DNA from 2 places in the Paenibacillus sp. URB8-2 genome. Region 1 is predicted to be linked to the other one. Evidence: riboswitches for the same ligand, from Rfam matches in the RefSeq annotation. Region 1 holds a riboswitch; the other holds the start of a gene.
The links. A riboswitch is a leader RNA that binds a small molecule or an ion and turns the genes downstream of it on or off. The one in region 1 is predicted to bind cyclic di-GMP.
Positions count from the first base shown of each region.

Region 2: it holds a riboswitch for cyclic di-GMP, as region 1 does, so the genes downstream of both, PUR_RS21720 (hypothetical protein) here and PUR_RS26485 (S-layer homology domain-containing protein) in region 1, are expected to answer to the same signal.

Region 1 is NZ_AP023239.1:1,022,974-1,030,912, forward strand. It holds gene aroD (type I 3-dehydroquinate dehydratase) at 1-320, shown strand, start outside; gene PUR_RS04855 (carboxymuconolactone decarboxylase family protein) at 467-859, opposite strand; gene PUR_RS04860 (fibronectin type III domain-containing protein) at 1,329-2,840, opposite strand; gene PUR_RS04865 (S-layer homology domain-containing protein) at 2,774-4,087, opposite strand; gene PUR_RS26485 (S-layer homology domain-containing protein) at 4,355-4,570, opposite strand; cyclic di-GMP riboswitch class I at 4,631-4,721, opposite strand; gene PUR_RS04880 (MerR family transcriptional regulator) at 4,986-5,738, opposite strand; gene PUR_RS04885 (3'-5' exonuclease) at 5,873-6,682, opposite strand; gene PUR_RS04890 (CYTH domain-containing protein) at 6,825-7,325, shown strand; gene thrC (threonine synthase) at 7,452-7,939, shown strand, end outside.
Region 2 is NZ_AP023239.1:4,702,986-4,710,924, reverse strand. It holds gene PUR_RS21730 (helix-turn-helix domain-containing protein) at 1-1,124, opposite strand, end outside; gene PUR_RS21725 (polysaccharide lyase family protein) at 1,399-4,545, opposite strand; gene PUR_RS21720 (hypothetical protein) at 4,542-4,772, opposite strand; cyclic di-GMP riboswitch class I at 4,753-4,852, opposite strand; gene PUR_RS21715 (LacI family DNA-binding transcriptional regulator) at 5,127-6,095, opposite strand; gene PUR_RS21710 (glycoside hydrolase family 1 protein) at 6,211-7,626, shown strand; gene PUR_RS21705 (AraC family transcriptional regulator) at 7,750-7,939, opposite strand, start outside.

The DNA.
Region 1 (7,939 bases):
CGCCGGACAAAGAGGAAATCATCTCCCGCTTGCGGAAAGCACAGGAGCTTGGCGGTGATATCCCCAAGATTGCGGTGATGCCGAACAGTCCGGCTGACGTGCTGACCTTGCTTGAAGCAACCCATATAATGAAAGAAAAATATGCCGACCGCCCGATTATAACGATGTCCATGTCGGGAATCGGCGTCGTCAGCCGTCTAAGCGGAGAAGTGTTCGGGTCCGCCCTGACGTTCGGCGCGGCGAAGAAGGCGTCTGCGCCAGGGCAGGTTGCGGTAAGCGAGCTTCGAAACGTACTGTCCCTGCTGCACCGCAGCCTTTAAAAAAAGAACGAACCCGTTGACCAGCTTACGTTGGACAACGGGTTCGTTTGGCAAGAAACGGGTATCTGGAGAAGCTTCCATTTCCAGAAGGCAACGTTAAAGGCAATGCCATAGGCCGGACGGGGAACAGGCTCTTTTTCCACCACTCAGTTTTCCGCCGCGAGAACTCCCCGTTCTTGAAATACGGACTTTGCGGTCAGCATCGCGTTAAGCACACGCGGAAATCCGGTGTAAGGGATGCAGTGCAAGATTCCTTCGACAATTTCTCCGGGAGTGAGGCCGACGTTCAGCGCGGCATTAAGATGCACGGTGAGCTGGGGCTCGCAGCCGCCCTGCGTAAGCAGGGAGGAAATTGTAATCAACTGCCGCTCCTTCAGGCTCAGTCCTTCACGGGAATAAATGTCGCCGAAGGCGAACTCGACAACATAGCGGGCGAGATCGGGGGCGATATTTTTCAGCGATTCGACCACTCTTGCGCCGCCTTCCCCGTCCACTTCCAGCAGCTTCTCCCATCCCCGTTCAAAACGTTCATTCGTCATCATAGATCCCTCCGATTAATTTGAGTAGGTTGCTTACGGAATTCAGATTACACTTTAGAGTGCGCTATAAGGCAACCCTCGGAATCTGTGATATGGGAAAAGTAAGGGACAAGATCAAGCTCTACAAGCAAATGGAGAAGGAAGGCGAGGCGGGGAGAACGGAATAAGCGGCTTGGCTTGTGCAGGAAAAGCAATGCCGGCTGCGTGGTTGAAAGTCGCACGAAAAAAAGGCACAGGGATGCTTCCCTGTGTCTTTTTGGCAGTACGCCTAACATGAGCATCATCTTTAGGGTTTGAGTCATGAACGGGGGTTGGTGCGCCTACCGTTAGCCAAGGGCAAGGGGGCCGTCGTGACGCAGAATCTGAAGGAAGCCGGTGGAAAAATGACCCGTAAAAAGTCTGCCTTATTCCAGGCGACCTCTTACGGGTCATACTCCGTTTTACTTCTGTATGGACTTTAACTCGTTATTTACATGCCATCCAGTTGAACACCGGATACCCCGACAGGAGCGGGCACTTCAATCGCATCCTTCTCGACGATTTCTAGTATGTTCTTTCCTGACAAAGCAGATATAACAAACAACTGATCAGTATAGTTAAACACGTATTTTGCGTTACCGTCCAAGTGATAGAAGCCGGTTTGCGTAAAGTTGTTGTAATCATACACTTGTACTGCATTGTTTTTCGCCGTATAAAACTTGTTGTTTGGCAGATCAAAGGCGATATCAGTGAACGCTTGTCCAAGTCCGTATACATATTTCATATCGTCGTACTTATTGCTTGTTGCCATAAATACGCTGCCGACTCCGTTAAAGATATAGGCTCCGTCCGGAGATATCGTAAAGTTCGGCGCCATATTGTATTCGCCATGATACGGTGAATCATACCCGCCGGGATAGGAGGGCTCAACGTATTGTCCGTTCGTTAAATTATAGGCACTTAGGTCTCTCGGCGACGTGTCCGTTGTAATCGTATAGAGCTTATTCAATACAGGATGCATCTGGATATAGCTCGCTTGCCTAATACTACTGGACGCTATCTCCGCAAAGGTGTTTAAAGCGTACGATTTGATCTTGGTCCACTGTCCTGAACCCGAGGCCACGTAGAGATGGCCGGAACGATCGACAGCGATATCGTACGGGTCAATTGCAATATCGTGTGTACCCGCAAGCGTAAAGGTGGCAGCGTCCACTACCGCAATAGCCCCTTGCTGCTGTTCGATAAATGTGTAGGAAGAATGCTCCGCTTTCAGCAAGGATACATAGATTTTACCGTCTGCATACGTAAGACTCTCCGGGGCAAGGGCAAGGGAAATGGTGTCTTTCTCGCCCGTTGTGTAATTAATGCGATACAGCTTCTTATTCGATTTATCCGTAATATAGAGGATCGGCTCCGACGGGTGTCTTACCACATCCGTTATCTCAAAATCCAAGCCTATGCGTGCATTATAATAGGTTGTGGCAAAAGCAACGTTGCTTGGTCCCGATTCCATGCCAATTCCGGCTTTCGCTGCAGTAACCACATAATATCTTGTCGTATGCGGAAGATTCGTGCTGTCAACATAAGTTGTTCCTGTTACGGTAACAGGTTGACCGTCCTGATCCTTTAAGGAAACAAAATCGCCTGTAGGTGTTGCGCTGTAATAAATGTGGTACTGATCCGCATTCGCAACCGGATTCCATTGCAAAGCGATCGCCTTATTCGATACCGTCGATGCCGTTAGATGGGTTGGCGTCTCTAATTGATCGTTAATCGCATCAAGCTCCCAGCCGCTCCCGTTCCATGTTGCAAAAATCTGAAATTGATCTCCATAAACCATCGCCAAGGAATCTCCTGCAGCGAGCGGAACCGCTTGTTTCGGCATCTGGTCGTCAAGATCATGGACGGCGTAGCTGTCATTGATTTGATAAGAGATTATTTCGCCGCCGCTATAATAATCTTTAGCATACACGCTGTCGTTAACCGTAACGCTGGATAACATAACCCCCGAATAATGCTGAGACGAGTTCGGATTGGTAACGTCATACGCCGCCGGAGGAAGCGCTCCGCCTGAAATGCTGTAGATTCCAACGTCTTGTACCGTTTCTGCGTATTCGGTCTGGTACGTGTTTCCTGTGTGACCGAATTTGCAACATTCCATTTTACGGCCGAATAATCATCGATTGTTGGAAAGAGGGTATATAGCTTGTCCTGTACGATAAAAGCAGCTCTAATATCCAGTACCTTACCCGGTTCGGGGGCAGGCTGCTCTACAGGCGGCTGTCCGGGAGAAACAGGAATTCCAGGGTTCACGACCGGAGGTACGGGTGCCGGAGATGCGGGCGCGGGAGAGACGGGTCCCGGAGAGTTAATCCCTGCTCCTGGCGAAGGAACCGTTGGAACCGGATTACTGCTCCCTACTTCCTTACCGCCAATTACCACGACCTTCACTGTCGCTGAGAGAATATACTCCTTTACGAGTTGCTCGAAGCTAACACCTTCCGCATTAATCTCAGCTTTAAGGATAGTTCCTTCTCCTGTGATCTTCGCGGCTGCCTGAAGAATGATCTCTTTCAATACGGCTTTGTCCAGCAGCTTGATTGCAGATCCTTCTGAACCAGTATAGGTTTCAAGCAAAGCTATGGTGGATTGTTCGGAAATTTCGAGTGTTACCGTCGATTTCACAGCGACTTTTACAAAAGTCCCCTCAAATTGCACGAGATCATTTACTGACGTACTTTCAACGGAAACCGATTTAAAGGCTTCGTTTCCTTGTTCTTCTTCCAGCTTCGCTCCCGATTTGATGACAGTATTGCTTATGCTGGTATCACCCTTCGTAAAAATTCTGACTCTGCCGAGATCTTTTTGAACCATCACCTGGTTCATCGTCGAGTCTTGAATGACGATGCTGTTTTCCCCGCCGCCATTCACAATGGTTCTTCCTTCAACGGTTACGTGATCAAGCAACACCTCGCCCTCGCCAATCCCCGCTGCCAGGATGAGGTCGCCTTTAATCACAGCATTCTTTAGGGTGACGCCGCCGCTGTTGATCGTCAAGTTCCCGCCAACCGTATTTTTCGGTTCATAAGTTCCAGGCTGGTGTATCAATTGACCTACAGCTTGATCTAGCACCACTACAGCTTCAGCTCTTGTGATGGGTTTCTGAGGACGGAAGCTTTTATCCAGATATCCCTTCAGATAACCCTTGGAAGCAACCGCTTTTATGTATGGTTTACTCCAGGCAGACATTTGCTGTTCATCCTGAAAGGCTTCAGTATCTCTCGTTACTGTCCCCTCTTCCAACTGCATAAGCTGGTAAATGATTTTGGCAGACTCTTCTCACGTTATCGGTTTATCAGGCCTGAAAGTGCCGTCTCCGAACCCCGAAATGTAGCCGGTAAATTTGGCTTTGGATACATCGTTGTAGAACCATTTTCCCTGCGGGACATCTTTAAAGGTCTGGTCAGACTTATGGGAAAAACCAAACGCTTTGTTCGCCAGCGATATGAATTCTGCTCAGGTGATGACTTTATCAGGTTGAAAGGTTCGATCGGCGTAGCCCGAGATCAATCCATTGCCTATCCATTCTTTTATTTCTTCCTCGGCCCAATGACGATTAATGTCATTTAATGAAGTTTGGCTTTCTGCATACGAGAGCCCTGAGAAAGATAAGACTTGCACTACAAAAAACATAACGATGAATGCGACTCTACCTAATAACCTTCCCAACATACAATCTCCCTTTCATAACTTTAATAATGGCAACAAAAAAAAGCCAACCCGTGAAGAGATATAGGCAACCCGGCTGTCGTACAAGGAGCGACCTTGCTTAGACCCGTGGCTTTGCGTCTCCGACTTTCGTACGGATTTGCCGTTTCTTATTCTACAGATTGACTTAAGACCAACCTACCAGGGTTTAATTACCCAGGAATAATTATACAATCCCACCCATCATACAACAAAAGTCCCATTTATTCGATCTAAATTTTTTGTCCTGCCTGACCGAAGAAAAAACTGCCGTAATGAGGGGGCTGGTGTAGCGGCTCGAAACCGCGACTGGCTAACCATACATATGAATATGAAGCTTAAAAAGCCAGGGCAAAAAACATTTTGCCCTGGCTTAGCCTAGCGAAACTCGATAAACCCTTTAGTTTGATTTCCCCGTGTAGGCCAGTACGGCGTCTCTAAGGAAAAGGGCAAGCCCTGCTCCGCGCTTATCATAGTAAGCGGTAAAGCGTTCGTCGTCCACGTACATCTGCGCGACTCCCGCATGGGCCTCCGGGGAGTAGCTGCCCCAGTAGAACGTCAGCCACTGCCGGTGAAGATCGGCGGCGTGCTGCGCAGGTTCGCCGGCGGGATCGCCGGTCTTCATGCCTTCTGCGAGCGAAGCGAACATCTCCTCTTCAATCTTTTGAATGGCTGTATATTGTTCCTCGGTCATGTTCTTCAGCTGTTTATTGGACCGCTCGACGGCTTCATCGCCGTATTTCCCGCGCACTTCCTTGCCATAGGTCTGCTCGTTGTCATCGATCATTTTTTGCTTGAAGCCTTCAAATTTCTCGGTGTCGCTCATTGAAATCCTTCCTTCCCTTTCGGCCAGCGTCTTCTCCACATTCGAGATCAGCCGGTCGAGTTGCTCTCTTTTGGCCAGCAGCTTGCCGTGATGCGTCCTCAGCGCTTTCGTCCCGTCGAACGAGGGTGAGGTTACGATAGCCTTAATGTTCTCCAGACTTAGACCGAGCTCGCGGTAAAATAAAATCTGCTGCAGCAGATCGACCTCGGGCCGGCCATAAATGCGGTAGCCGGAGGAGCTCTTACGGTCCGGTTTCAAAATCCCGAATTCATCGTAATAACGCAGCGTGCGCGCGCTGATTCCCGCGAGCTTCGCGAGCTTTTGCACTGTGTATTCCGTGTTGGCACCTCCTCACAAGTTCAATGTACACCTTTACGCAGCGTCAATGTCAAACATTTGTTGAAGCGAAAAAAACCCTTGCCGAAGCAAGGGCTGTACCCAAGAGGCTGGACTGCTAAACTTCAGCCTTCGCTCTGCGGATTTGGCGGAGACGGGGGAGTAGAAAAAGTGGAGCGGGCGGGTGTCTTTGCAAGCTCCGCATCAAAAAATCGCTGAAGTTCCTCGACCTTGCGCGGGTCGTCAAGCGGAACTTTGCCGGCAAAATAATGCTCCACAATCAGCTCCCAGGTGGGGACGATTTTTTGCGACAGTATCGCTTTGATCGCGATCTTGACCGTCTTGCGCTCCCGGGCGTTGGAGAAGGTGTCTTTGTAATATTTCACCTGATCCAGATCAAGCTCGCTAAAGAGTGCGCGGAAAATATCTGCCGTCATGCGCGCGTCGCCCAGCGCCCGGTGAGCGGAGCCGGCGGATTCAAGGCCCAGAAGCTCCATAGCGCTTTCCACGCTGACATCGTTCTTCAGTCCGCGGGCGCGCAGGAGACCTTTGAGCAGATCGTAGTAAGGCGCCTTCATCCAGTAGGCGTCGTCCAGCTTATGCATGCGGGTATCCTGGATGATGCGCTTCATATCTTCCCCGCCCCAGGTCAGCAGCAGCACGCCGTCCGGGCTTAAGTCCAGCCAGCGCAGGAAGGCGGAAATCACTTTGGGAAAACGTGGGGCGATATCGATTTCTTCCTGCGGGATGCCCGTTTTTTTCTTAATGAAAGAATTCAGAGTAGCGAAATACACGGGTTTGATCAGCGAAGTAAACTCGTCGACGGGACGCAGCGAGGCATCCAGCCGCACGGCGCCGATCTCGATAACCTCCATCGGATGCTCGCTGGCAAACTTACGGCCGTTGAATTCAATGTCCAGAATAATATAATCCACAAAAGTTGCCTCCGTATATGTTGGACTGGTACGATTTCTCGCACCGATTCTTCTATTTTAGCAAATTGTTCCCGGATTGACTTCCTTTGAGCGCCATTTTACAATTTACTAACCTGACTACGTGAAAAGGGGAGAAATATAGATGGCAATAGAAATCGAACGAAAGTTCCTGCTTCCGGAGTTTCCGCAGCAGCTTGTTCAGGAGGGAAAGCTGAACATTCACAGCCGGCAGCGCATCGAGCAGACGTATTTGGCAATGGACGGACCGCAGGAGCTGCGCGTGCGCAAAATCGAAGATCTCGCTTCCGGCGAGGTGCATTACACACATACCTTCAAGAACGGGCTTGGCATCAGCCGCGAGGAAATCGAATACGATATCTCGCAGGGCTTGTACGAACAAATGATTCGGGCCGTCCGGGCCGTGCCGCTGATCAAGGAGCGAATTACCGGCGAATGGAACGGCGTAACGGTGGAAATCGATATCTACGATCAATTGAAGCTGTCCGTCGTCGAGGTCGAATTTCATTCCCTGGAGGAGGCTCAGAGCTTCGAAGCGCCGGATTGGTTCGGGCAGGACGTCAGCGAAGAGAAGAAATACAGCAACAAGACCGTCTGGAAAGAATTACAGAAACCGGTACTGTAGCGGCGGTGAAACGGAAAATGCGCGAAACTGGCGAAATCGTGCAATATACACCGGACTTTAACACATAAACGTGTTAATATATAAGGTAAATTCGAAAGCGCGAAATTCAGGGGGCTGAGTAGAAAAATGCAATATATTAGCACTAGAGGCAAGGTCGAACCGAAAGGTTTTATTGATACGGTCTTGATGGGCCTGGCTGATGACGGCGGATTGATGATTCCGGACGTGATTCCTGCCGTGTCTGCACAGACGCTGGAAGAGTGGCGGTCCTTAAGCTTTCAGGAGCTGTTCCTGAAGATCTTCTCCTATTATACAAACGGCGAAATTCCGGACGGAGACCTGAAGGAAATGGTCGAGCGGAGCTATGCTTCCTTCCGCCATCCAGAAGTGACGCCGCTTAAAGAAATCAATGATTCGCTGTATGTGCTGGAGCTGTTCCACGGGCCGACCTTTGCGTTCAAGGACGTCGCTCTGCAGTTCATGGGCGAACTGTACTCTTATATTTCCAGAGTGCGGGGCGAAATTATTCATATTCTCGGCGCAACCTCCGGCGATACCGGAGCGGCGGCCATCGCGGGCGTTCGCGGCAAGGAAGGCATCAAGATCTGCATTCT
Region 2 (7,939 bases), 1.9 Mb from region 1:
ATCGGCTCCTGCCAGAATTCATCGAACTCGGTGACGGAACCTTCGATCAGGTCGATAAAGAGCTGCCGCTTCTTCGTGAGCAGATTGTCCTGGCTCTCCCGCTCATACTCCTTCATCTGGGCGGTCAGTTCCTCCAAGGCCGTCTCGATAAACCGCACATCGCCCTCCTCGGTTTTGTTCAGGGCGGATTTCAGCTGAATCGTCTCCAGCTTGTTCAGAATCAGGGCGATCGGCTTGTAATTCCGTTTGGAGATATACACCACATACACCGTGCTGAGCGCGATAACCGCTACCCCGACCGCAATCCACGTGTAGGAAATCAACTCAAACCATTGAAAGAACTGGCCGGACTTGATGCCGCTGCGGATCGTCCAGCCTGTGTTCTCAATCGGCCTTTGCGCCAGAAAGTCGATTTTGCTCTGCTCTTCTTCGCCCTCCAACGCCTCTTCCGAGGAAAGGACGACCTGCCCGTCCCGGTCCACGATATCGAGATAGGTGATATTCCGGTTCTTGCCCATTTGAATATCGTTCGCAAAGCCCTCTACCTTCACATTGATGACGGCAATCCCTTCTTTGCCAAAAGGTATCGGCAGCGGCTTAACCAACGAGATCACCGGGGTATTTCCGTCATCGTAAGAGCTCGGGACCGCCCGGGCTTCCGACCATTCTTCCGTGTTCAGTGGGCCGGAGAGCTGGCGTTTCAAAAAGTCCCGGTCATAGAACGGGTCAAGCTCGGATTTGCCGTCCGACATGATAACCAGCCCGTCGCTGGCCCGGTATAGATAGATGGATTGAATGAGAGAATAATCATTTTGAAGGGAACGGAGCGAAGAGGCGACTTCATACAGCTGGATATCTTCCTGCTGCGAGTTCGGCTTGCTGCCGTCGAGGAAATCCATCATCTCATCATTCAGCGTGAATTCTTTCAGGAAAGCTTGCTCCACCTCATCAAGGGAGCCTACAATCATCTCCGATATATATCTGGCAAAAATCTCATTTGCCCGCTCCGTCTCCCTCCGGGAAATATCCGAAACGGTGACCATCCCGATCAGGACAATCAACGTGATCGTTAGGAGGAAAATCGGAAAATACGACAGAAGCTGTTTTTGATACCATTTTTTCAATCCTCTCACCTCTGTCTATTCATCCCATTAATGAATAAATATTTAGAAACAATAATAAAGGGATTGCCCGGTTTGGGCAATCCCTTAGCGGTGAAGCTTTTACTGGAAACGTTGGGAGAGCTCTGGGCGTGAAGCCCTTCCCTTTCTGTCCTTATCCTCGCACATTCTTCTATCTGCCTCGTGGGCAGATGAAGGCAAATCATGAAAAAACCCGGCCCATAAGGTATCGGACCGGGCCTGCTTGCCGGTAACATGCACGCTGTGAGTGCAGCTTCTAGTTCGCCAGCTGCAGGGTCTGCTGCAGACCGTTGACGCTGTAGCGGTTAAAGGTTACCTTGCCTTCCGAGGTGACGATCCGCAGGGTGTGGTCGCCGTCCGGCAGATTATTTTTCTCAAATACGACTTTATTGTAGCCTTCGAGATCGGCGGCGGTGAGGTCAATCGTGCCCTGCAGCACGTTATCGATATATACATCCGCTCTGCCCAAATTGCTCTGCACGTTAGACAGCCAGCGGACGCCGGTTCCCGTGAAGCCGAAGGATGCGACCTCTGCCGGAGCTTCGGTTTCGTTCCAGCTTCCGTTGTCATTGGTCTGGACGCCCGGAGAATAGTAGACGCCCGGATCGTTAAAGGCGTAATCGTGCCAGTCGGACTCCGTCGTTGATGACTGCTTGGGAGTGAGCTCTGCATAGTCGATATTGACGCCTCCCGTGTTGCTGCCGTCATGGCGCAGCATGATGGTGTTCGGTCCGTCGATAAGCGTGACATCGGCCGTTATGCTTTTATAGGCGCCGGCGCCCGAGTTCTTGCCGGTTGAAACGAAGGCCAGCTTCTTGATCATCTTGCCGTTGACATACAGATTCAATGTGGCGTCCGCCGAGGTGGCGTAACCGATGCGGAGCGAATAATTGCCGGCGCCCGGCATGATGTTGATAATGCTGATGCTCGATCCGTTGCCGTGCATATCACGAACATAGCCGCCGCCGGATGCGGCGTAGTCTACCGCCGTTTTGGCGATGCCGCCAAGCTGAGCCTTCTCAGCCTCATACACCGGACCGCCAGGGGTAACCGGCATATCCGGCACGGTCAGCTGCACCGGGTCGCTCGGGGCGGAGACGTTGCCGGAATCATCGACGGCCCGAACCGTATACGAGTAGGTGCGGTCGTAGCCGATCGTCGTATCGGTGAACTGCGTCACCGAAGACGGCAGCGCCGCGATTTCCTCTTCGTCGCGGTACAGGCGGTAACCGATCGTTCCCCGGTTGTCCGCCGCTTCGTTCCAATCAATCGCGGCGGAATTCCATGCCGCCATGGCTGCGCCGGCCATGACCGGCTTCTCCGGCGACTGATCTTCCTTCGGCGTCAAATAGAGCTGAACCGCTTCTCCGGCGGCTACGGTCAGGTCGAGGTCCAGGTAGGACGATACACTTCGGTCATCCACCGAATAGGAAGCGCCCAGGGTGCTGCCGTCCCCGTACTGCTCCACCCGGTACATGCCGCTCTCCGGCAGCGTGACCCGGACGCTCACATGACGCGCCGGAGTGCCGGCCGGCTCGAAGTTCACGACGCTGATGATCCGCTTGTCGGACGAGGCGCCGACCAAAGACGTTCCGAGCGCGCGCGTATCGACGGCGCGGACATAGATCTTGCGGCCGGCCGATTCGTCGCCGCTCAGGAAGGTGTAGGGCAGCGGCGCGCCGTGCGTCGCATAGGCCGCCGCCAGGCGGCGGAAGGTGCGCAGCCGGGTCTCGCCGCCCTCCGCCGAATTGGCCGCCCAGGCCGCCGTGTCGGCCGACCGGTGCGTGCTCCAATTGGCCGGACGGGCAAACAGCGCGTAGTTCGGGGAGGACGAATCGAAAGCGGTATGCTGCATAATATGGTCCGCGTAGCCGATATCTCCGCGCATTTCCCGGTCAAAGGCGGCGGCGAATTTATACGCTGAAGCGCCGAATTTGCTCTGGTCGGCGTGCAGATCATTCGCTCCCGATTCGGTCATGACCATTTCCTTCGGCAGTCCTTCGTCCGTGCCGCCGTTGTAGGTGAGCAAATTCTCATTCAGGGCGCCGCCTCGTCCCTGCGCAAGTCCCGACAGCCCGTAGCTGTGGCCGTTCGTCAGGTCCGACAGCGCTTCGATCGGCCGTCGCTGCGCGGGGTCCCGCTCCCAGCCGTACGGCGTTCCCTTGGTCGGCCAGTAGGCCCAGCCGGGAGCGACCATCTTGACCCAAGGAGTATTGGGCTGTTCCGACTTCAGGAACTGGGCCATTTCCACGAGTGAGGACTGGTTATGATTGAACACGCCGGGCTCATTGTCCATTTCAAGATAAGAGAAATACGAGCCATAATCGGCCATGAACTGTCGATAATACGTCTTCATGCTGTCAGGCATGTGGCCGGCGGTCATGTCGGCGCTATTCATAAAGTCCGTGCCGAAGATTCCGACCACCGGCTGCAGATTCAGATCTTTCATGGTCTGGAGGTAGGAGACGATGCCGTTCTGCCACATTTTCCTCGTGTCAGACCAGAAGCCTGTCCGCATCATATTTCCGCTGTAGGCAATGCCGAGCCATTCCGTCAAATCGGGCAGGAGCCGGGTTACATCGTCATTGATGACGAATGAATTGGCGACAGCGGTTCCCAGATGAACATACCGGCCGTGGATCGGCTCGGAGGTCGGGGCGGAGAGCGCGGTCAGGGACAGCTCGTCCCACTCGTACCACAGATACGCATTCCCCGAAGTACTGGAATAGGCCCCGGCGTATACCTCCAACTTCAGTGTGTTGTCTCCGGTCTTCAGCAGCTCGTTCGGTATATACAGACGATAGAGGTCGCGGTAGGCGTAGGCTCCGCCGCTGCCGGCCGTACCGGCAATCTGCAGAAGCCCCGCCAGCCTGCCGTTCGAATAGACCGCCATCTGGGGAACGGATATATAGGCATTCAGGATGTGCACGTCGAATTCCAGGCCGTAAGCAGGCAGGGTGTTCAGCGAGTAATCGATGCTGAGCGTTTTGTTAACGCTGGCCTTCATGCCTTTCGGGAACGACTTCCAGCCGCTTGTGCTTGGTTCGGCATCCGGCGAATAGACGGCGTAAGAAGCGGTCATGGCTTTGAAATCGGAAAATTCGGCGGAGCTTCCGTCATGAGTGCCGATGGTCCAGAGCGTTCCAGCGGGGACGGACTCCGGCTGCATGGCGGCTGCAGGATTGCCGTAAACGTCTTGTGCAACAGTAACAGGCGCGGAGCCGGCCGTCTGCTGATCGGCGAAGGCCTTGACGGCCGGGATGGACGGGCTGCCGATGGCGATCCCCAGCGCCATGAGCGCGGCGATGCCTTTGGCGAGGAAGCGGGAATGTGAAGCCTTTCTTGCGTTCTTTCCACGTAATTCGGGGACGGGTCGATCATTTTTTTTGCGTTGGGTCATCATAGCAAGTTCTCCTCCGGTTCAATATACCCCTTAACGCCGCCGATTTGCTCGGGTAAGCAAACCAGCGCCCGGTTTGGGCGGAGGAGGAACAACTTTTCACAAACGAGGCAATCGTTCAAACGGTGGCAATCGTTCAAAAAGCTCTTCCCCCGGAACGCCTGACTGCCGCGCTCCGTAACGGGCGCAGCTTCGAAGACATTCTTTTTTTCCGGCAGCACGGCTGCCACCCTCGTTCTCCGGATGTGGAGACGAAGAAGGCCCTATGGCTTTGCGTCCTTGCCTTTCGGCAAGTTTGCCTTTGTCACAATGGGTAAAGCTGAATAATGCAAAAGGCTTGAAACTGGGACCAGCGCAGCAGACGGCAAATTTATATTAAAACGGCTGCGGCTGCATAGGCGGGAGGGAAGAGAAAGGTAGGAGAATAGGTGTGTTTTGTTTGGGACGATGATAGCCGATACAACCTATATAATTCTTTACAGCAGTTCAATAGTAGTATCGGCCCGGCTATGATGTTTTGTTAGTCTTTAAAAAAGGAATGGTCCTTTTTAACCGGTTGGCACAGAGATAATGGGTATAAATAACTATGTAGTCTCCCGTTTCACCAGGCTGAACGAGAGCGGCTGGAGCTGCGGATTTCGCCCGAGCAGCGCAGGAGCCAGCAGTAGAAAAGCGTTCTCTGCCTGGCCCGCAATCGGATTCCGGACGGTCGTGATGCCGAGTGTCCGCGACAGCTCCGAATTATCAAAACCGACGATGGCCAGATCCCCGGGCACGTCCAGTCTCTGTCTGCGCGCTTCGCTGAGGACGCCCGCCGCCGCCAAATCATTGGAGCACAGAATCGCATCCGGCCGGTCCGTTCCGCCCATCAGGGACCGCACCACCCGCTCGCCGTCACGGATTCTGTAAATAGAGGAGTAATACCATTTCTCATGCACAGGAAGACTATACTTGTCCATGATTTGCTCATAGGCAAACCGTCTGCTTCGGGTATTGATGCTGCTGGGGCGGCCGAATGCATTGGCGATACGCCTATAGCCCCGCTCAATCAAATGCTCCAGGGCGAGGGCATAACCGTCATATTGATTCATAGCGACTGACGGTATTTCAGGATGGTCCATGCGCTGCCACGACACAATCGGCCCATATTTGCAGTAGGAAGAAATGACATTCGTATCGTTCACGGAGGTCAGAATGAGCAGGGCGTCGACTCTTTTTCTTTTGAGATCCTCGAAGGCCTGCAGCTCCTTTTGCCTATCCCCGCCGGTGGTATAAATAATCGTCTGAAACCCGTACCGGCCGGAGATTTCGACGAAGCCGTTCATAAAGCGCAGGATAAGCTCGCTGAGGTCCATGGTGATCATGCCGATTTGCTGGGTTTGGCCTTTGGATAAAGAAATGGCGTTCCGGTTGGGCACATAGTCCATCTCTTTCATAATGGCGAGAATCTTCTCCCTGGTCTCCGGGCTGACATGCGGGGAGTGGTTCAGGACCCTGGACACCGTGGTTTTGGAAAAGCCCGACAGCTTGGCAATCTCGTCAAGAGTGGACATAAGGCTTATTCTCCTTCGCATGAAAAATACTTGACATGGAACGCGTTCCAAGGTTTAGGATGCGTAAATAGAGCGGTATTCCTATATTATCACAACTGAAAAGGCGGGAAGAAACATGAGTTTGCAATTTCCGGAAAGCTTTTTATGGGGCGGCGCGGCAGCCGCGAACCAGCTTGAAGGGGCGTACCAGGAAGACGGCAAAGGGTGGTCCACTCAGGACGTTATGCCGCATGGAGTCAAGACGCCTCCCACGGAAGTCCCTACCGATGATAACATGAAGCTGATCGGGATTGATTTCTATCACCGTTATAAAGAGGATATCAAGCTGTTCGCGGAAATGGGCTTCAAGGTGTTCCGGACGTCCATCGCCTGGTCCCGGATTTTCCCGAAAGGGGACGAGCTTGAGCCTAACGAACAAGGCCTGCGGTTCTACGACGACCTGTTTGACGAGTGTCATAAATACGGCATTGAGCCGCTGGTCACCATCTCCCATTATGAGACGCCGCTGCACCTGGCAAGAGAATACGACGGATGGGTCAACCGCAAGCTGGTTGATTTTTACGCGCGCTATGCGAGAACGATTTTTACCCGATACAAGAACAAGGTGAAGTATTGGCTCACCTTTAACGAGATCAATTCCATTCTGGAATTCCCGTTTATGAGCGGCGGGATCAACACCCCGAAAGAGAAGCTGGGCAAGCAGGATCTGTATCAGGCGATTCACCATGAGTTCGTGGCAAGCGCTCTGGCGGTGAAGATAGGGCATGAGATCAATCCGGATTTCAAAATCGGGTGCATGGTGCTCAGCATGCCGATTTATCCGCTCACTCCGCATCCGGACGATGTGATCAAGGCCATGGAGAGCGATCACAAAAATACGTTCTTTGCCGATGTCCATGCCAGAGGCTATTACCCGGGCTACATGAAGCGGTTCTTCAGAGAGAACGGCATTGACATTCATTTCGAGCCGGGAGACGAAGAGACCCTGAAGCATACCGTGGATTTCATTTCGTTCAGTTATTATATGAGCACTTGCGAAACGGCCGACCCGGAGAAGCAGATCAGAGGAGAAGGCAATCTGCTGGGCGGGGTCCCGAATCCGTATCTCGAAGCGAGCGATTGGGGCTGGCAGATCGACCCGCAGGGTCTCCGCTACATCATGAACGCGTACTATGACCGGTACCAGAAGCCGCTGTTTGTCGTGGAGAACGGTCTTGGCGCCGTCGACCGGCTTGTGACGGACGGTAACGGAGACAAGACGGTGGAGGACGACTACCGGATCAATTATTTGCGGGATCACCTGGTTCAAGTCGCGGAGGCTGTTGCCGACGGCGTGGAAGTCATGGGGTATACGAGCTGGGGCTGCATCGACCTGGTCAGCGCAACAAGCGCCGAACTGAAGAAACGCTACGGCTTCATCTATGTGGACCGCCATGACGACGGTTCGGGCACGCTTGCGAGATACCGCAAGAAGTCGTTCCACTGGTACAAGAAAGTGATTGAGACCAACGGGCAGAGCCTGTTCAAATAAGAACTCCGGCAGCCAATCCTAAAGTGTGTAACGGACAGCACAATCGCACAGCTCCGTCTTCAAACGGGCGGCTGTGCGATTTTTTGTGCTGAATGAATGTAGACAATGACCTGCACGGGAGCATTAACCTTTTGGGCGGTAATAAGAGGGGCTCTTGCCTTCAACGGTTTTAAAAAAGCGGCTGAACGCGTGAATGCTGGTGAACCCCATGTTCTCAGCGATAATGGTCAGCGGGTCGGCGGTGAACTGAATCCTATGCCTGGCGGCGTGCGCGCGCATGAGCTGATGATATTGGATGGGGCTCATGCCGAAA